One region of the Bacillus nitratireducens genome, then DNA from elsewhere that is predicted to be linked to it. Evidence: riboswitches for the same ligand, from Rfam matches in the RefSeq annotation. Region 1 holds a riboswitch; each other region holds the start of a gene.

Evidence for each region. Region 1 has a riboswitch for thiamine pyrophosphate ahead of thiC (phosphomethylpyrimidine synthase ThiC). Riboswitches for the same ligand answer to the same signal wherever they lie in the genome.
Region 2: linked by a shared signal. The riboswitch ahead of tenA (thiaminase II) and the one ahead of thiC (phosphomethylpyrimidine synthase ThiC) in region 1 are both predicted to bind thiamine pyrophosphate.
Region 3: linked by a shared signal. The riboswitch ahead of thiM (hydroxyethylthiazole kinase) and the one ahead of thiC (phosphomethylpyrimidine synthase ThiC) in region 1 are both predicted to bind thiamine pyrophosphate.

What each region holds. Positions count from the first base shown of each region.
Region 1 is NZ_JAUMJO010000005.1:322,664-328,090, reverse strand. It holds gene Q3V31_RS20445 (arsenic transporter) at 1-789, shown strand, start outside; gene thiC (phosphomethylpyrimidine synthase ThiC) at 891-2,651, opposite strand; TPP riboswitch at 2,764-2,879, opposite strand; gene lldP (L-lactate permease) at 3,075-4,736, opposite strand; gene Q3V31_RS20430 (magnetosome magnetite crystal formation protein family) at 5,023-5,340, shown strand; gene Q3V31_RS20425 (metal-binding protein) at 5,416-5,427, opposite strand, start outside.
Region 2 is NZ_JAUMJO010000006.1:261,160-266,586, forward strand. It holds gene Q3V31_RS23280 (ABC transporter permease) at 1-639, opposite strand, end outside; gene Q3V31_RS23285 (ABC transporter ATP-binding protein) at 639-1,388, opposite strand; gene tenA (thiaminase II) at 1,357-2,052, opposite strand; TPP riboswitch at 2,135-2,237, opposite strand; TPP riboswitch at 2,298-2,409, opposite strand; gene Q3V31_RS23295 (SH3 domain-containing protein) at 2,669-3,829, shown strand; gene Q3V31_RS23300 (hypothetical protein) at 3,835-4,173, shown strand; gene Q3V31_RS23305 (DUF3965 domain-containing protein) at 4,414-5,427, opposite strand, start outside.
Region 3 is NZ_JAUMJO010000007.1:125,003-130,429, forward strand. It holds gene Q3V31_RS23935 (ATP-dependent helicase) at 1-179, opposite strand, end outside; gene Q3V31_RS23940 (ATP-dependent nuclease) at 164-2,227, opposite strand; partial or broken gene Q3V31_RS23945 (toprim domain-containing protein) at 2,441-2,758, opposite strand; TPP riboswitch at 3,047-3,159, shown strand; gene thiM (hydroxyethylthiazole kinase) at 3,232-4,038, shown strand; gene thiE (thiamine phosphate synthase) at 4,055-4,714, shown strand; gene Q3V31_RS23960 (anaerobic C4-dicarboxylate transporter family protein) at 4,802-5,427, opposite strand, start outside.

The sequences.
Region 1 (5,427 bases):
TTATTATTTATGTCATGGCTCATGTATACAGTTTTAAAGAAAAAACTCCCGGAAAGATTACCTGTTTCTTCATATGATATCGAAGAAATTTTCTTCACGAAAAACTTCCATCCGTTAAAAGGAAAAAATTCTGTTGATACGAAACAAAAACGTACAAAATTCATGTTAAAAGTATTAGGCTTCGTCTTCCTTATGCGCTGTCTTCTATTCGTTGCATCCTTCTTATCGATTCCAATCGAAATTGTTGCTGTACTCGGTTCACTCGTTCTTCTCATCTGGAGATGGTACTACTTACGAACAAACCCAGTCGATATTTTGAAAAAGACACCGTGGCACATTTTAATTTTCGCTTTCTCTATGTATGTAATTATTTACGGGCTTCATAACGCAGGGTTAACAGCGGCACTTGTAAGTTGGCTTGAGCCAATTGTAAGTCAGCATCTACTCTATGCTAGCTTTGCAATGGGCGGACTCGTTTCCCTCCTCTCTAACGTCTTCAATAATCACCCTGCACTTATGATTGGTACCATTACGTTAACAGAAATGGGCCTAGATCCAGTCACATTAAAAACTATCTATCTCGCAAATATCATTGGTAGTGACATCGGTTCACTATTATTACCAATCGGTACGCTAGCTTCCCTCATTTGGATGTATATCCTAAGACAAAATAAAATTAAAGTGAAGTGGAAAGATTATTTAAGCGTATCTCTCATCGTTATTCCTCTCACTACGGTCGTCACATTATTCCTCTTGTACTATTGGGTACACCTATTCTTCACCTTATAGACAACAGAAGCCCGCTTTGCTACCGTCTTAGCAAAGCGGGCTTCTTCTATATTTAAGTTAGGTACTACAGTGTGATCAATCAAGTAAAGAGGTGTAACGTGTTATTGGTATAAATGACTACCAGTTTCTTTAAATTCTACCGCTTTCTCTTTCATTCCTTTTTCAATTGCTTCTGTCGTTTCTAAATCATTTTCTTTCGCATATTCACGAATATCATGCGAAATTCTCATACTACAAAACTTCGGTCCACACATTGAACAGAAATGAGCTGTTTTCGCTCCTTCTGCCGGCAATGTTTCATCATGATACTCCATTGCGCGTTCAGGATCTAAAGATAAATTAAATTGATCGCGCCAGCGGAATTCGAAACGCGCTTTTGAAAGTGCATCATCACGCTGATGAGCCGTTTTATGCCCTTTCGCAAGATCGGCTGCATGCGCAGCGATTTTGTACGTAATAACTCCCTCGCGAACATCATCTTTATTCGGTAAACCTAAATGTTCTTTCGGCGTTACATAACAAAGCATCGCCGTTCCAAACCAGCCAATCATGGCAGCTCCAATCGCTGAGGTAATATGGTCATAACCTGGTGCAATATCTGTCGTTAACGGTCCAAGTGTATAGAACGGCGCGCCCTGACAAATATCAAGTTCTTTCTCCATATTCTCTTTAATTAAATGCATCGGTACATGCCCAGGTCCTTCAATCATAACTTGCACATCATGTTTCCAAGCAATTTTCGTCAATTCACCAAGTGTTTCAAGCTCAGAGAATTGCGCTTCGTCATTTGCATCTGCAATCGAACCTGGACGTAATCCATCTCCAAGAGAGAACGAAACATCGTACTGCTTCATAATTTCACAAATCTCTTCAAAATGAGTATATAAGAAGTTTTCTTTATGATGGAATAAACACCACTGCGCCATAATCGAACCACCACGCGAAACAATACCTGTCGTACGCTTTGCAGTAATTGGAATGTAGCGAAGTAATACACCAGCGTGAATCGTAAAGTAATCAACGCCTTGCTCCGCTTGCTCAATTAACGTATCACGATACACTTCCCACGTTAAATCCTCTGCAATTCCGTTTACTTTTTCAAGCGCTTGATAAATAGGCACAGTGCCAACTGGTACAGGAGCATTACGAATAATCCACTCACGTGTTGTATGAATGTTTTTACCTGTAGATAAATCCATAATCGTATCTGCACCCCAGCGAGTCGCCCACGTCATCTTCTCTACTTCTTCTGCAATAGAAGAAGATACGGCAGAGTTTCCGATATTCGCATTTACCTTCACATGGAAATTACGTCCGATAATCATCGGTTCTGCTTCCGGATGGTTAATATTCGCTGGTAAAATCGCACGACCTTCCGCGATTTCCTTACGAACAAATTCAGGCTCTACCCCTTCACGAATCGCAACATATTCCATCTCAGACGTAATAACGCCATTACGTGCATAATGCATTTGCGTAACGTTTGCACCTTGCTTTGCTCTAAGCGGCTGGCGATCCATTTGCGGGAAAACAGGTGTATGTTTCGAAGCCACTTTCACACCGTCATCCTCTGGTTTCACTTCACGTCCTTCGTATCCTTCTACATCTCTGCGCTCAACAATCCAAGAATGACGCGGCGTTGGAATCCCCTTTTCCAGCTCCACTTTATACGCAGGATCCGTATAAGGACCGCTCGTATCATACACACGGATTGGTGGATTTGGGACACCGTTCGTTTCGCTTTGTGCAATCTCGCGCATCGGTACTTTCATACCTTCACGTGGTCCATCCACATATACTTTCTTACTTCCTGGTAAACTCGATTTCAATTCAATTTGCTCAGCTGAAACAGATTGTTTCATAACTTTTGTTGCCCCCCTGTACGTGACAAGGACGAGATATGGCCAGCGTATGCCAAAATAAAAAGAGCCAGGTCCATAAAAAAACAAGGACCTGGCTCATAAAGACATAATTATGTAAAGCCGTTAACTTCCCTACGCTGGTACGAGCCAGATCAGGTCCAAAGGGTTAAGAAGTTCACGCGCTTCTCTCTCAGCCTACGCATACGTTAGGCACCCCTAGTTTATCACTGATTTAATTTTCAATACTTTCCCATCATACACGATAATCTGAAAAATGCAAAGTTTATTTCTTTTGTTGTTTATCCCGCATTAACGGGCAGTAAGACCCCCACCTCAAAATTCAGCGAAAACAAAGAAGTTAGGTGGGGCTCAACTAATAATCAGTGGGGGATGAACAAAACCCCCACTGATTAAAGTTTCACTTTATGGAATCATCCACGTTAAATAATATGCTTGAACATACGTCATAATACCAACAATAATTACGAAGAACAAACTATGCTTCACTGTAAAGCGGAATAAATCTGATTCTTTTCCAGCAAGACCAACTGCCGCACAAGCGATCGCAATCGATTGCGGAGAAATCATTTTACCTGTTACACCGCCCGTTGTATTTGCTGCAACGAGAAGCACTTCAGATACACCGACTTGCTGCGCTGTAATTGCTTGTAAATTCGAGAACAGTGCATTCGCTGACGTATCTGATCCTGTTAAGAATACACCGATCCAGCCTAGGAATGGTGAGAAGAACGGGAATAGTCCACCAGTTCCTGCAAGTGCTAACGCTAATGTAGAAGATAAACCAGAATAATTTGCGATAAATGCGAATCCTAATACGAATCCGATAGATAGAATTGGCATTTTTAGTTCGTTTAACGTTTCTTTAAATGTTACTACTGCATCTTTTGCACTCATTTTCAAAATAAAGATAGAAATGATACAAGCAATTAAAATTGCTGTTCCCGTCGCTGATAAAATATCTAATTTTAAGATTGCTTCATAAGGCGTCGGTTTATTTACAATTGGCTCTGCTTTCATTACTAAATTGTGCAAGCCTGGAACTTCAAATTTAAATACGAGAATTTCTAAAGCGCCGCCCGGAGCGAATAACGCTTTAAAGAAACTCTGGCTCCAGATGACTACCATCACAGTCAAAATAATGAACGGAGACCATGCTTTTACTACTTTTCCTACCGTTAGTTTCGGCATAGATGTCGTTGTCGTCGCCGCGGCTACTTCACTATTCGCTTCTTTAGATTGATAAATTTCTTTCGGCTGCCAAACTTTTAAGAATAGAGATAAACTCACTAAACTTACAAGTGCTGACGTAATATCAGGAAGTTCTGGTCCTAAAAATGTCGCTGTAATAAACTGTGTAATTGCAAATGAACTACCCGCTACAAATAGAGCAGGCCATGTTTGTCTTACCCCTTTAAATCCATCCATTAAAAATACGATAAAGAACGGAACAAATAATGATAAGAACGGTAATTGATGTCCAGCCATTTGCCCGATTTTATGCGGATCAATACCAGTTACTTGTCCAGCTACTGTAATCGGAATCCCCATCGCTCCGAATGCTACTGGTGCAGTATTTGCGATTAGACAAAGACCAGCCGCATATAAAGGATTTAAGCCAAGACCTGCAAGAAGCGCTGCCGTAATCGCTACTGGTGCACCAAATCCTGCTGCTCCTTCTAAAAATGCTCCAAATGAAAAACCGATTAAAATAACAAGTAAACGATGGTCATTCGTAATTGATAATACAGATGCACGAATAACATCAAATTGACCTGTTTTCACAGAAATTTTATATAAAAATACTGACATAATAATAATCCATGCAATTGGCCATAATCCGTATAAGAAACCGTATCCCGTCGCTGCCATTGCCATTGTGAATGGCATTTTATATGCAAATAACGCCACCAAAATTGTAAGTACAACTGTAATAAATCCTGCCACATACCCCTTCATGCGGAAAACTGCTAAAGCTAAGAAAAAAAAGATAATCGGAATAAGTGCGACCGCTGCAGAAATCCAAATGTTCCCGAACGGATCATAAACTTGTGTCCATGTGTTCATTGTTCTCTCCCCCTCAATAATCCCCTTTTAAATAAACATAACCCCATCAATAGACTATCAGGTCATCATACCTTTAAACCTAAAATAAAAAAACGTTCGAGAAAACGTTTTCATTAATTTTATCACAACAATTTTCATTTAAAAAGATTTTTTTGAAAATTTTATTATTTAAAATAGAAATCTTACAAAAGAGTCACATTCTTGTAATGTTAATCGATAGGAAGCTCGCCAAATTTACTACATACTAAAGGTATAAACAACGGACATTACTTATGAGGTGATATATATGAACGGAAACAAAATATTAGCAGCTTTATCATACTTTAGCGTACTATTCGCGCCTATCTTATTCCCTATTATCGTGTGGATTGTAGGCGATTCTGAAACAAAACCACATGCAAAGCGTGCCCTATGGACACATATCATTCCAAGCACCGCTTCATTTATTGGATTAGTTATTTTAGGAATTATGGGCATCGGATCTGATCAGCCAGATGTAACACTTGGAATCGGAGCAATGATTGTTCTATGTATTTGCGGAATCGTTAGCTTATACTACTTCATTTGGAATATCGTAAAAGGTATTAAAGTACTGAAAGCTTAACTATAAAATGCGACAAGCATAACCTACCTATTAATAAGAAAAAACCGTCCCAAAATACCTTTTGGGACGGTTTCTTTATCTTCTGCG
Region 2 (5,427 bases), on a different contig from region 1:
TAACTGCGTCATCATTCTTTTACTGAAATATCCAAGCCCAGCTTGTGCACCGAGCCATTCTCCAATTGCTGCCCCTATCACACTAAGCGGAACTGCAATTTTTAACGCTGAGAAAAAGTAAGGAAGAGCAGATGGCAACTTTAGCTTTAGAAAAATATCTTTTTTCGTTGCACCATACGTAACTAAGAGCTCCTCCCACTCTTTCTTCGTACTACGCAGTCCATCATACGTATTGACCGCAATTGGGAAAAACGTAATTAAAACTGTGACAACAACCTTACTCCAAATGGTATATCCAAACCATAAAACAAATAGGGGCGCAAGTGCTGTAATCGGGATGGTTTGTGAAGCTATTAATAATGGGTAAAATGCTCTTTCCATCCACGTACTCGCATTCATTAACATTGCTAGCCCCACACCTAATACGATAGAAATAGCAACACCTATTAAAACGACGTATAACGTTGCCGGTAAATGAACCGTAAATAATATGTCTTTTAGTTTCCATATCTTCATTACAATTGCAGAAGGTGATGGCAAAATGTACATCTCATCTACAATTCTTGCTCCTACTTCCCACATAACGAGTAAAATACTAGAAAGTGTAAGAGCAGGAACTAATTCTTTCAAACGGTTCATCATACAAGTACCTGCCTTTGTAACATACTAAGGAGCTCATCTTTAAGCGCCAATACTTCAGGCCTATATAAATCCTTTCTTGTTCGGTTACGATCAAGCGGTACAATTCGCTCAGTTAAAGTTGCTATCGGTTGATTTTCTACAACGAAAATTCGATTAGAAAGAAACAATGCTTCTTCAACATCATGAGTGATAAATAAAATTGTTTTTTCCCACTCTTTCCATTGTTCAAACAACCATTCTTGCAAAGATGCCTTCGTTAAAGCGTCCAATGCGCTAAACGGTTCATCTAACAATAATATCTCCCCGCCCGTTAATAAAGTTCGGATAAAAGATACACGTTGTCTCATACCACCAGATAAATCTTTCGGATATTTCGCCTCGTATCCTTGTAACCCAAATTTATGTAACAGTTCTTTCGCTTTTACTTGCGCTTCTTTTTTCTGCACACCTTGGCACTCTAGCGGCAGGGCAGCATTCTCAATAATCGTCCTCCACGGCAAGAGCATATCTTTTTGGGGCATATACCCTACAGGGTGGCTCTTTGTTTCTGTCAGCTCTATCTGTCCAGTACTTGCTTCTTCTAAACCTGTAATAAGGCGAAATAAAGTACTTTTCCCGCATCCACTCGGTCCGATAATACTTACAAACTCTTTATCTTGTATAGAAGCATTTAATTCATTGATGATTGGTTTCTCATCATAATGAAAAGAAACATTATGAAACTGTAGTATGTTCTTGCTCCTCAAATCCCCACATCTCCTTACGATAGGACATATCCCAGAATAAATATTCAAATCGACTGGAATATAGGAAAATCTCCTCTAATCGATCTAGCTCTTTTTCAGACTTTCCAACTGCCATTTCATTTAATAAATCTATTAACCAAATACAAAGGTTACCGTATTCTTCAGAACTATATCCTTGAATCCACTCACCAAAGAACTCATGATCTCTTGCTCCAGGAATATCATTTAAACGCTTTCCAATCTCCCAGTAGCTCCACATACACGGAAGAAGTGCTGCTATTAATTCCGCAAGTGTGCCATTTTGAGATACAGACATCATGTAATTTGTATAAGCTAAATTTTTAGCAGATGGTTTTGCTGACTCTATCTCCTCTATAGAAATTCCAAGTCTTTTTGCATACTGTTTATGGATCGTCATTTCTCCATTTAATATTCCATCAATTTGTTCAGCAAATTTCCCCATTACTTGTGGATTTGTTGCCTTTACAACACCGATGGCATATAGCTTTGCATAATCTAACAAATATAAATAATCTTGAATAATATAATACTGAAACTTATCTTTTTCTAACGTGCCATCCCCCATACCTACTACAAACGGATGATTATGACTCATCTCCCAAACTGGTTGTACAGTTTCTAATAATCTATCGCAAAATTTCATTTCTATTTCCCCTTCCGATATATGTATCTAAATAAAAAACCACTTCTATATAAGAAGTGGTTACAGCAAATAAAATTATACATTTATTCGTTGTCCACTTCCCTTCGCTAGTATTACCTAGATCAGGTCTGTAAGGGTTAAGGATTATTCCTCTCTCAGCACATCAAGCACCCCTAGTGGTTTCAATATGAAATTTTCAAATAAAAAAGCCCCGTTTCTATACGCAAAGAAACGGGGACTCATTGTTAGTGTCCGAATTGCTTCCCTACGCTAGCATAATCTAGATCAGGTAATGAAAAGGATCAAAGGCTTACGGCCTACTCTCAGCTGGCAACACCAGCTCTCCTAGCAAACTATAAAATTATCACTGTCAGTATAACACTGTAATAAGACATCATCAACTGTTTTAATTTTCTTAATTATCCATTAAATATTAATGTGTTTAACAAATATAAATGCGATCCCACAAATGATATATACAATGTTTATTTACGAACCTCTCTTCTAACATTATTTTTATTGATTTCATATTACATTTATGTGAATACGACCAATATATTATATCTTTATACTATAATAAAATTACAACTATACAACTAGAGGAGGTCTTTATTACATGAATATGAAAGCTACAGCTTTAACAGCCACTACTATCGCAATTGCTTCTTTACTTCCTTCTATGGGAGAATCCAATATACAAACAGCTGCTGCTAAGCAACCATCTAAAGTAAAAACTGGATATGTAAAAATTGACAACGTTGCACTACATCAAAATAACCATGCAGACAGTGCAATAATTGACAACATTCGATTTAATAGCCCGGTTACTATTCTTGAGACAACTCAAGATTGGTATAAAGTATCTGTTAACAACAAAACAGGCTACATAAAAAAAGATGCAATTCTATTCAAAAAAAATGTTCAATCAAAGAATCAATATATCGTAAATGCAAACGCATTAAACGTTCGCTCTGAACCTAATACAGAGTCTTCTATTCTAGATATATTACCAAATGGTCAATTCATTACCATTCAAGGTGAACAAGGGGATTGGTACAAAATATTACATAACGGTCAAATTGGATACGTACAAAAAAACTTTGTATCTAATGGATCCATACCTCTAGTAAAAGGTGTAGCTGTACAAGGTTCACCTTCTTATACTGTTGCAACACCAAAATTAAATGTACGTAGCAACGCTAGTACAAGTAGCTCTCTACTTGGTTCGTTACAAAATGGTACACAAGTACAAGTAGTAGAAACGGTAGGTACTTGGTATAAAATTCGTTTTGGCACAGGATACGGATATGTAGCAAAACACTATGTAGTGCAACATCAAAATCAATCACAAACTAAAACAGCTCAACCTTCATCAATTCCAGCTGTTTTCAAATTTCCTACTCAAGGAAGAATTAGCTCAACTTTTGATATGCGCTGGGAACAAATGCATTATGGTATAGATATTGCAGCACAAGGCAACATCTCTATTCAAGCCGCTGCTGCAGGTAAAGTTGTGAAATCTTATTATTCGGCTAGCTACGGCAATGTCGTGTTCGTTGCCCATCAAATAAACGGGAAATTATATACAACAGTTTATGCTCATATGAAAGATCGTGCTGTACAAGTTGGGGATCAAGTACAAGCTGGACAATTAGTAGGTCATATGGGAAACACAGGTCATTCATACGGGCAACATCTTCATTTTGAATTACATAATGGAGAATGGAATTTTGAAAAAACAAATGCAGTAAATCCACTGCCATATTTAGTTAGGTAAATTGTATGCCACGTAATATCAATATACCTCTCATAATTGAATACTTAGCCTTTTTAGGCCTAATCTGTTGTTTAATCATTTATAATACGAACACTGTATTTTTATCTATTATTATTACTTTTGTTGCCTTAGAAATCATTATGGAAGCATTACAAATGCGGCTAAAACAAAAAATAGCGCATATTTATAATGCAATTTTTCTTTTGAGTGCTCTTATAACAAATATAATTAGTACTGGTTTTTATTTATCTACCATACTTCCTGTACTCTTTATAGGTGTTTTATTATTCATAGCTAGATACATTAATGTTCCTCATAACCAAAAACATGAACAAGAAGCTTAGAAAGAGGAGACACTGTGTACCAATCTTTCAAAGATAATCCAACGAAATATATACTGCATTTATATGAAAAAATGAATACTTTTTTTGGTATACAAGGAAGTTATACTGCACAAATTCTCCTTTATGGAATGTTATTTCTTATCTTAGTTACTTTCTCCTTGTTTTACTAACAAAAAAGGATCTCACATAAACTTGAGATCCTTTTTAATTTATATTAATTTTTAATATGTAAAATACGGTTTAACCACAAGCATATTTTTCATAAATAAAACTAAGATTATATTTTTTCTCTAAACTCATTCTTTGTTCATCATCGCACCAATAGAAAAGAATATCATGAATCGTTGCATAACGCTTATTTTTAAGAAATAGTTTAAAGAAAGATGGTAAACAATCATGTAATTGTATAAATATATAATTGCGTAGTATTTCTTCTTTGTATTCAATGCCCTTACAAATATAAAGTAATTCTTCACAATAATATGCATGTTGTGGAACTTGAATCATTTCAAAAAATGGTACATATGATAGCAACTTTCCAATAAAATGACCATATCGATCCATTACCCCTATCGTCATATGCTCCATCATTTCTTTCATCACATATAAATAATCATCTACATGCGTTGTCTTTAATGGATCTAATCGATCTGAAATTTGAGAAAGTACAGCTCTTTGACAAGCTAAAACTGCTTGACTTGGTCCATAATATGATAGAAAATCTGTACACTTACGATACTTTCGTAATAAGTCATGTGTATACAAATCATACACAAAGGTATTACAATACATTGCTAGATTCATCATATCACTATTTAATTGCTCTTTTGACAGTAGCTTAGCTCGCTTACACATATAAAAGAATGTAAATTCCAATACTTCTTTATGCGATAATAGATGTTTACAATCTGTTATACATTTCTCACTAAATTTAACTCGATTCCAAATTTCCACATCGCCATCTGTTAATTCACCAATACGATATTTAATAATTAAATAGTTTAAAGCAACCGCTTGCGTCAAAAGATCCCATGTTTCATATTCCAATGAAGTTTGGACAAATTCTTCTAGCCCCTGGCTTATCATAAAAGCATTTGCCTCTTCATACCAACCAATCTCTTGACATAAACGCAGAATACGTACTAAAGTTGGAATTTCATCTTTATGAAACTGCGGTAAACCCTTTATTTTTTTCATTCCATATACGATAAATGCCGCTAAATTTTCTTCTTTATAAAACTCTTTTTCTTTCCA
Region 3 (5,427 bases), on a different contig from region 1:
GTAATACAAGCAATTTTTTTTGCTTTTCCAAGTTTAGTTGATTGATGTAGAATTCTTTTAATATGATTGGTTAAAAAAGTGGTTTTTCCTGCACCGGGTCCAGCATATAATTTAAAATGCTCATTAATTGGTATTATACTGTTACTATTTTTTAATTCCGTGGCTACTGACAAATCCATTTTATCGCCTCGCTTATATAATCTGGTGGTTCAATTAAGCCCTGGTCAGCTGTACTTATGACATAAGCAATCTCCTGAGCCGCTTCTCCTTTAGAGATAGATAATAGGTATCGACTAGCAATTATGCCTTTCTTTACGCTTAACGCATCTTTTAACAATCCAAGAGTAAGCAAGTTTAAAAGCTCGTCTTTAAAGGCATTTTTTCTTATTCTTTCAACTATTTCCTTTATAGGTTTATCTTTTGCAACAAGGTCCATTAAATCTTTAAGCTCTTGGGCATTAGAAACTGAAGGGGTTATTAATTTTGTACAATTCGGATTTTTTAAAATCAAATCATATTCAAATGTAGAGCTTTGTCCATGTGTCTGGGTAAAAACTTTAATTTTCGAATCACTATGGCTATATGTCGCCACGAGTGAATTAGAAGTTTGTTTATATTCATAGTCTTCTGGTTGTATGTCCAAAAATATGGGAAGACACTTTTTCCAATTGCTATCCTCATCTGCAGCATCTTTTAGTTTTCTAACTGGATCTAGATCAGTTATGCACGCTACTTTTTTTGTTAAGGCAAATTCGCAGCGGTTAGTATCAAATAATTTTAAGAAATGATTAAAATATCTTCCACCAATATTCAATATTGTGGTATGGCTGTCCGCTAAATTCAAATCCATTGAGGCTGCGAATTCAGGAAGTACAAGTTGTTCAGCGATACCCTCAACTAGAATTACATTTTGCGCAAAAAATAAATCTGCTTTTGTTACATCTAAAAATCTTTTTACGTAATTTCGGGATATGACATCTTCCTCATTTGAATCATTGAATACTTTACTTGGATATGCTATTTTAATTTCTTCATTAATTTTTTGAATAACTAAAATATCTTCTAAATCAACTGCAGCAGTTATATTTGGGGAATGTGAAGTAATAAATATTTGGTTAACATCTGAATCTTTATTTTCTTTTAGAAATTGTAAAAACTTATATTGCATACTTGGATGTAAATGTGCTTCCGGTTCCTCAATAGCTAATATGGAGAACACTTTAGCATTTGACCCTAAATATTCTCCAGAAGCATCTTTTTGCATTTTTGATAGTAAAAGGGAGATGTAAATTAAATTATTATAGCCTAGCCCATTGCTAATGGCAGGTAGCTTAATTCCAGATTCTTTTTCGACAATGAGTCTTAATGCTGAATATAATTCGGTGTCCAAAATTTCTCCATCAAATGAGGGTTTAGATTCATCAATTCCAGCCCCAGTATTATTGACATACTTTAAAATTTGTTCTTCACCGTTTCTCATACGTTGCTGAAGTGATTCAATTATCTTCTTTGATTCAACTGAAAAGTCTCTTTTTTTCTTTTGAATTTGTTCTATTTTTTCCTTTTTTTCTAACTCACTGTTACTTTTAATATCGTAGTCCATAAAAAAGTCTATTACTTCTCTTAAAAGGCTGTTATTTCCTTTGAATAAATCTCTTTCGACATCACGAATTGCAGTTAAAAATTGAAAATCAAAACGATTTATTTCATCATTCTGTACAGAATTTTTGAATTCAGGATTTCCAACGTATACTCTATGAACATACTTTTTTAAGAAATTATGTTCAATAGCTTTCCAATATTGATTAATATCTTCAGTCGATATTTTTTTCATCAAATTTGTATATTCAGCTGCTTCTTTTTCAGGTAAGAAATACTCATAAGTAATTGTAGCTTCATACGGTGTATTAAGGGTTGTTAACCAGGTAGCTACTGTCACTAATTCATCTGAGTATTCACCTTCATTTTCAGATTCTTGTAGTTTGGCAGATATATATATTTTAGGTGGGCACACTTTTAGTTCTTCAATCGAGGCACTACGATTAAAATCGTTAATGTTCAACCTCTTACTAGAAGAATTGTTAAAGAGTATATCTAATGCTTTTATTACAGTTGTTTTACCAGCATTATTTTGCCCAATAATTACATTAATCCCATCATTAAAATTTAGCGTTGTTTTTTTGTTAAACGATCTAAAATTGTTTATTGTTAACTCCGAAATGTACATAAAATCCTCCTCTTAATTCCTATTATATCCAGTTTAATTTTATAATATTTAAATATAAAATACTTCATTTAATAAATAAAAAGCACATAATTTAAAGATAAATTATGTGCTTCTTTTTATGTGCAATTGTAAAAAGTATTAGATATCATTGTTAAATCAAGGATGAAAGGTGTTTTAGGATTTATGTGCAATTATATTTTATAGAGATAAATCAGCGTCAGTAGCTATAATGATTTCATTTACATCTTTTCTAAGAAGCTGACTTTTTACAGCGTTAAACTGTTTCCCTGTTTGTTTAATAACGGTTAGTTTTAAACGCTCCGGTAGCATTGGTAAATCTTCTAAATTCCACTGTTTATATTTCACATCATAGCTTTCTGGATCAGCTAATGTAACGAGATGACCTAAAGCCCAAGTAACAATATATTTACTACCTTCAAGATAGCCGTTCCCTTTTTTATCACATTTCAGTACACGTGCGATATCACGTGCAACAGAAGGTTTTTCAGCAATTACAATACTTTTTGCCATATTTAAAAACATCCTTTCAAATTTCCATACGTTAAATATAGCATACATCTTTATTCTATTCAGTCTTGCTGACGGTTTGAGTTATTTGTGATGAAATATACCGAGGAGGGTTTTACTTATATAAATGTCAGATTTTAAGGGGTATCCATTGACATTGTAAATGAATTTCATTTTTATTATATAAAGGCGAAGAATGGTTAGACCAGGAGAGTTATGATCTCTATCATTCTATAGAAGGAAAGAACTTGTTATTTTACTAGAATAAGAGTAGACTTTGAAGTAGATGAATAATAAACACATGGGAGTTTGTGGATGCAAACTGAGAGTATGACTACTAGTCCGTCATTGACCATTTGAACCTGTTGGATAATGCCAGCGTAGGGAGAGTGTAAAAGCACATGTTCAGGCACTTTGCGTACGCGCAAAGTGCCTTTTTGTGTATCTCCCACCACTATAGTTAGGAGATGAAAAGGATGAATATGAAAGAAATTAGTAAAGTAGTGGATTTGGTAAGAGAGTCTAATCCGCTCGTTCATAATATTACAAATGTTGTTGTAATAAATTTTACAGCAAACGGTTTATTAGCATTAGGGGCATCGCCTGTAATGGCGTATGCAAAAGAAGAAGTAGCAGAAATGGCTAGCATTGCGGGAGCTCTTGTTTTAAATATGGGCACACTTCGTCCTGAAGAGGTAGAAGCGATGTTACTTGCTGGTAAATCGGCAAATACAAATGGTGTACCAGTATTATTTGATCCAGTTGGGGCAGGAGCAACTTCTTATCGAACAGAAGTTGCGAGACATATTCCAGCTGAAATCGATTTAGCAGTTATCCGCGGGAATGCAGCTGAAATTGCTAATGTTATTAATGAAAAATGGGAAATTAAAGGTGTAGACGCTGGTACTGGAAATGGTAATGTTGTAAATATTGCAAAACAGGCAGCGGATGAATTAAATACAGTTGCGGTAATTACTGGAGAAGAAGACGTTGTTACAGACGGAGAGCGAACTATTCTTATTCGAAATGGCCATCCTATTTTAACGAAAGTGACTGGAACAGGTTGTTTACTAACTTCTGTAATAGGAGCATTTGTAGCAGTAGAAAAGGATTATGTAAAGGCAGCAGTAGCGGCATTAACGTTTTATGGTGTAGCTGCGGAACTGGCAGCTGCTAAGACAGTGGAAAAGGGACCTGGTAGTTTCCAAATTGAATTTTTAAATCAGTTAGCGAATACAACTTCAGATGATATTAAGAAATATGGGAAGATTGAGCTTATATAGTAAGGAGGGGAACGAGATGCCGCGTATTACAAAGGCTGAAATGTCTAGATTATTATCGGTATATTTTATTATGGGAAGTAACAATTGTACGAAGGAGCCACTACAAGTATTGAGAGATGCACTAGAAGGCGGTATAACAATTTTTCAATTTCGTGAAAAGGGGGAAGGCGCTTTAACGGGAGAGAAACGTATTTGTTTCGCAAAAGAACTACAAGCAATTTGTAAGGAGTACGGTGTACCATTCATCGTAAATGATGATGTGGAACTAGCTCTTGAGTTAGATGCAGATGGCGTGCATGTTGGACAAGATGATGAAGGAATTACTTCTGTTCGTGAAAAAATGGGAGATAAAATTGTGGGTGTATCTACCCATACAATTGAAGAAGCACGCTGGGCAATTGAAAACGGAGCTGATTATTTAGGTGTTGGCCCTATTTTCCCAACGAGTACGAAAAAAGATACGAAAGCAGTTCAAGGAACGAAAGGTTTAGCCCACTTTAGAGAACAAGGAATTATGATACCGATTGTTGGTATCGGTGGGATTACGATTGAAAATACTGCTTCGGTTATAGAAGCCGGTGCGGATGGTGTCTCTGTTATTTCTGCGATTAGTTTAGTGGAATCTGCGTATGAGAGTACGAAGAAGCTAGTAGAGGAAGTAAGTAAGAGTTTGTAGATTTGTAAAAAAGTTGTTTCGTTTATTTAAACAAACGTTTGATTAAAAAAGCACAAACCTTTTAAAATTGTAGGTTTGTGCTTTAATTTAAAACATAATTGAAATTAAGAGCATTCCAATTCCGATAGAAGTAAAGGTTGCGATTAGGCCAGGAATCATAAAGCTATGATTTAAAACATACTTACCAATTCCTGTTGTACCAGTGCGATCAAAATTAATTGCAGCAACAATTGTCCCGTAGTTTGGAATGAAGAAGTATCCATTTACTGCAGGGAACATTGCAATTAGTAAAGCTGGTGGAATACCAAGTGATAGTCCAAGTGGCATTAAAGCACGAACTGTTGCTGCTTGGCTATACAGTAAAATAGATAGAATGAATAATGCGATAGCAAACAGCCATGGTGCACTAGTCACTAAGTGTTGAATTGATCCTTGAATCATATTTAAGTTTCCGTTGAAGAACGTATCTCCCATCCAAGCGATACCAAAAATAGCAACAACTGCTGTTGCCCCCGCTTTAAAGACGTTACCAGACACAATGCTTTCTACATTTGGTTTACAGAAAATAATAATAAGAGCTGCGATAGTTAACATAACCATTTCAATTGTGTTTGGCATGGAAAGACGAGCTAACTTCCCGTCAACCATCCATCCCGGACGAAGTGCTTCAAATGAACCAAGAAGTACGACAAGGAAAGTTCCTACTAGGAAAA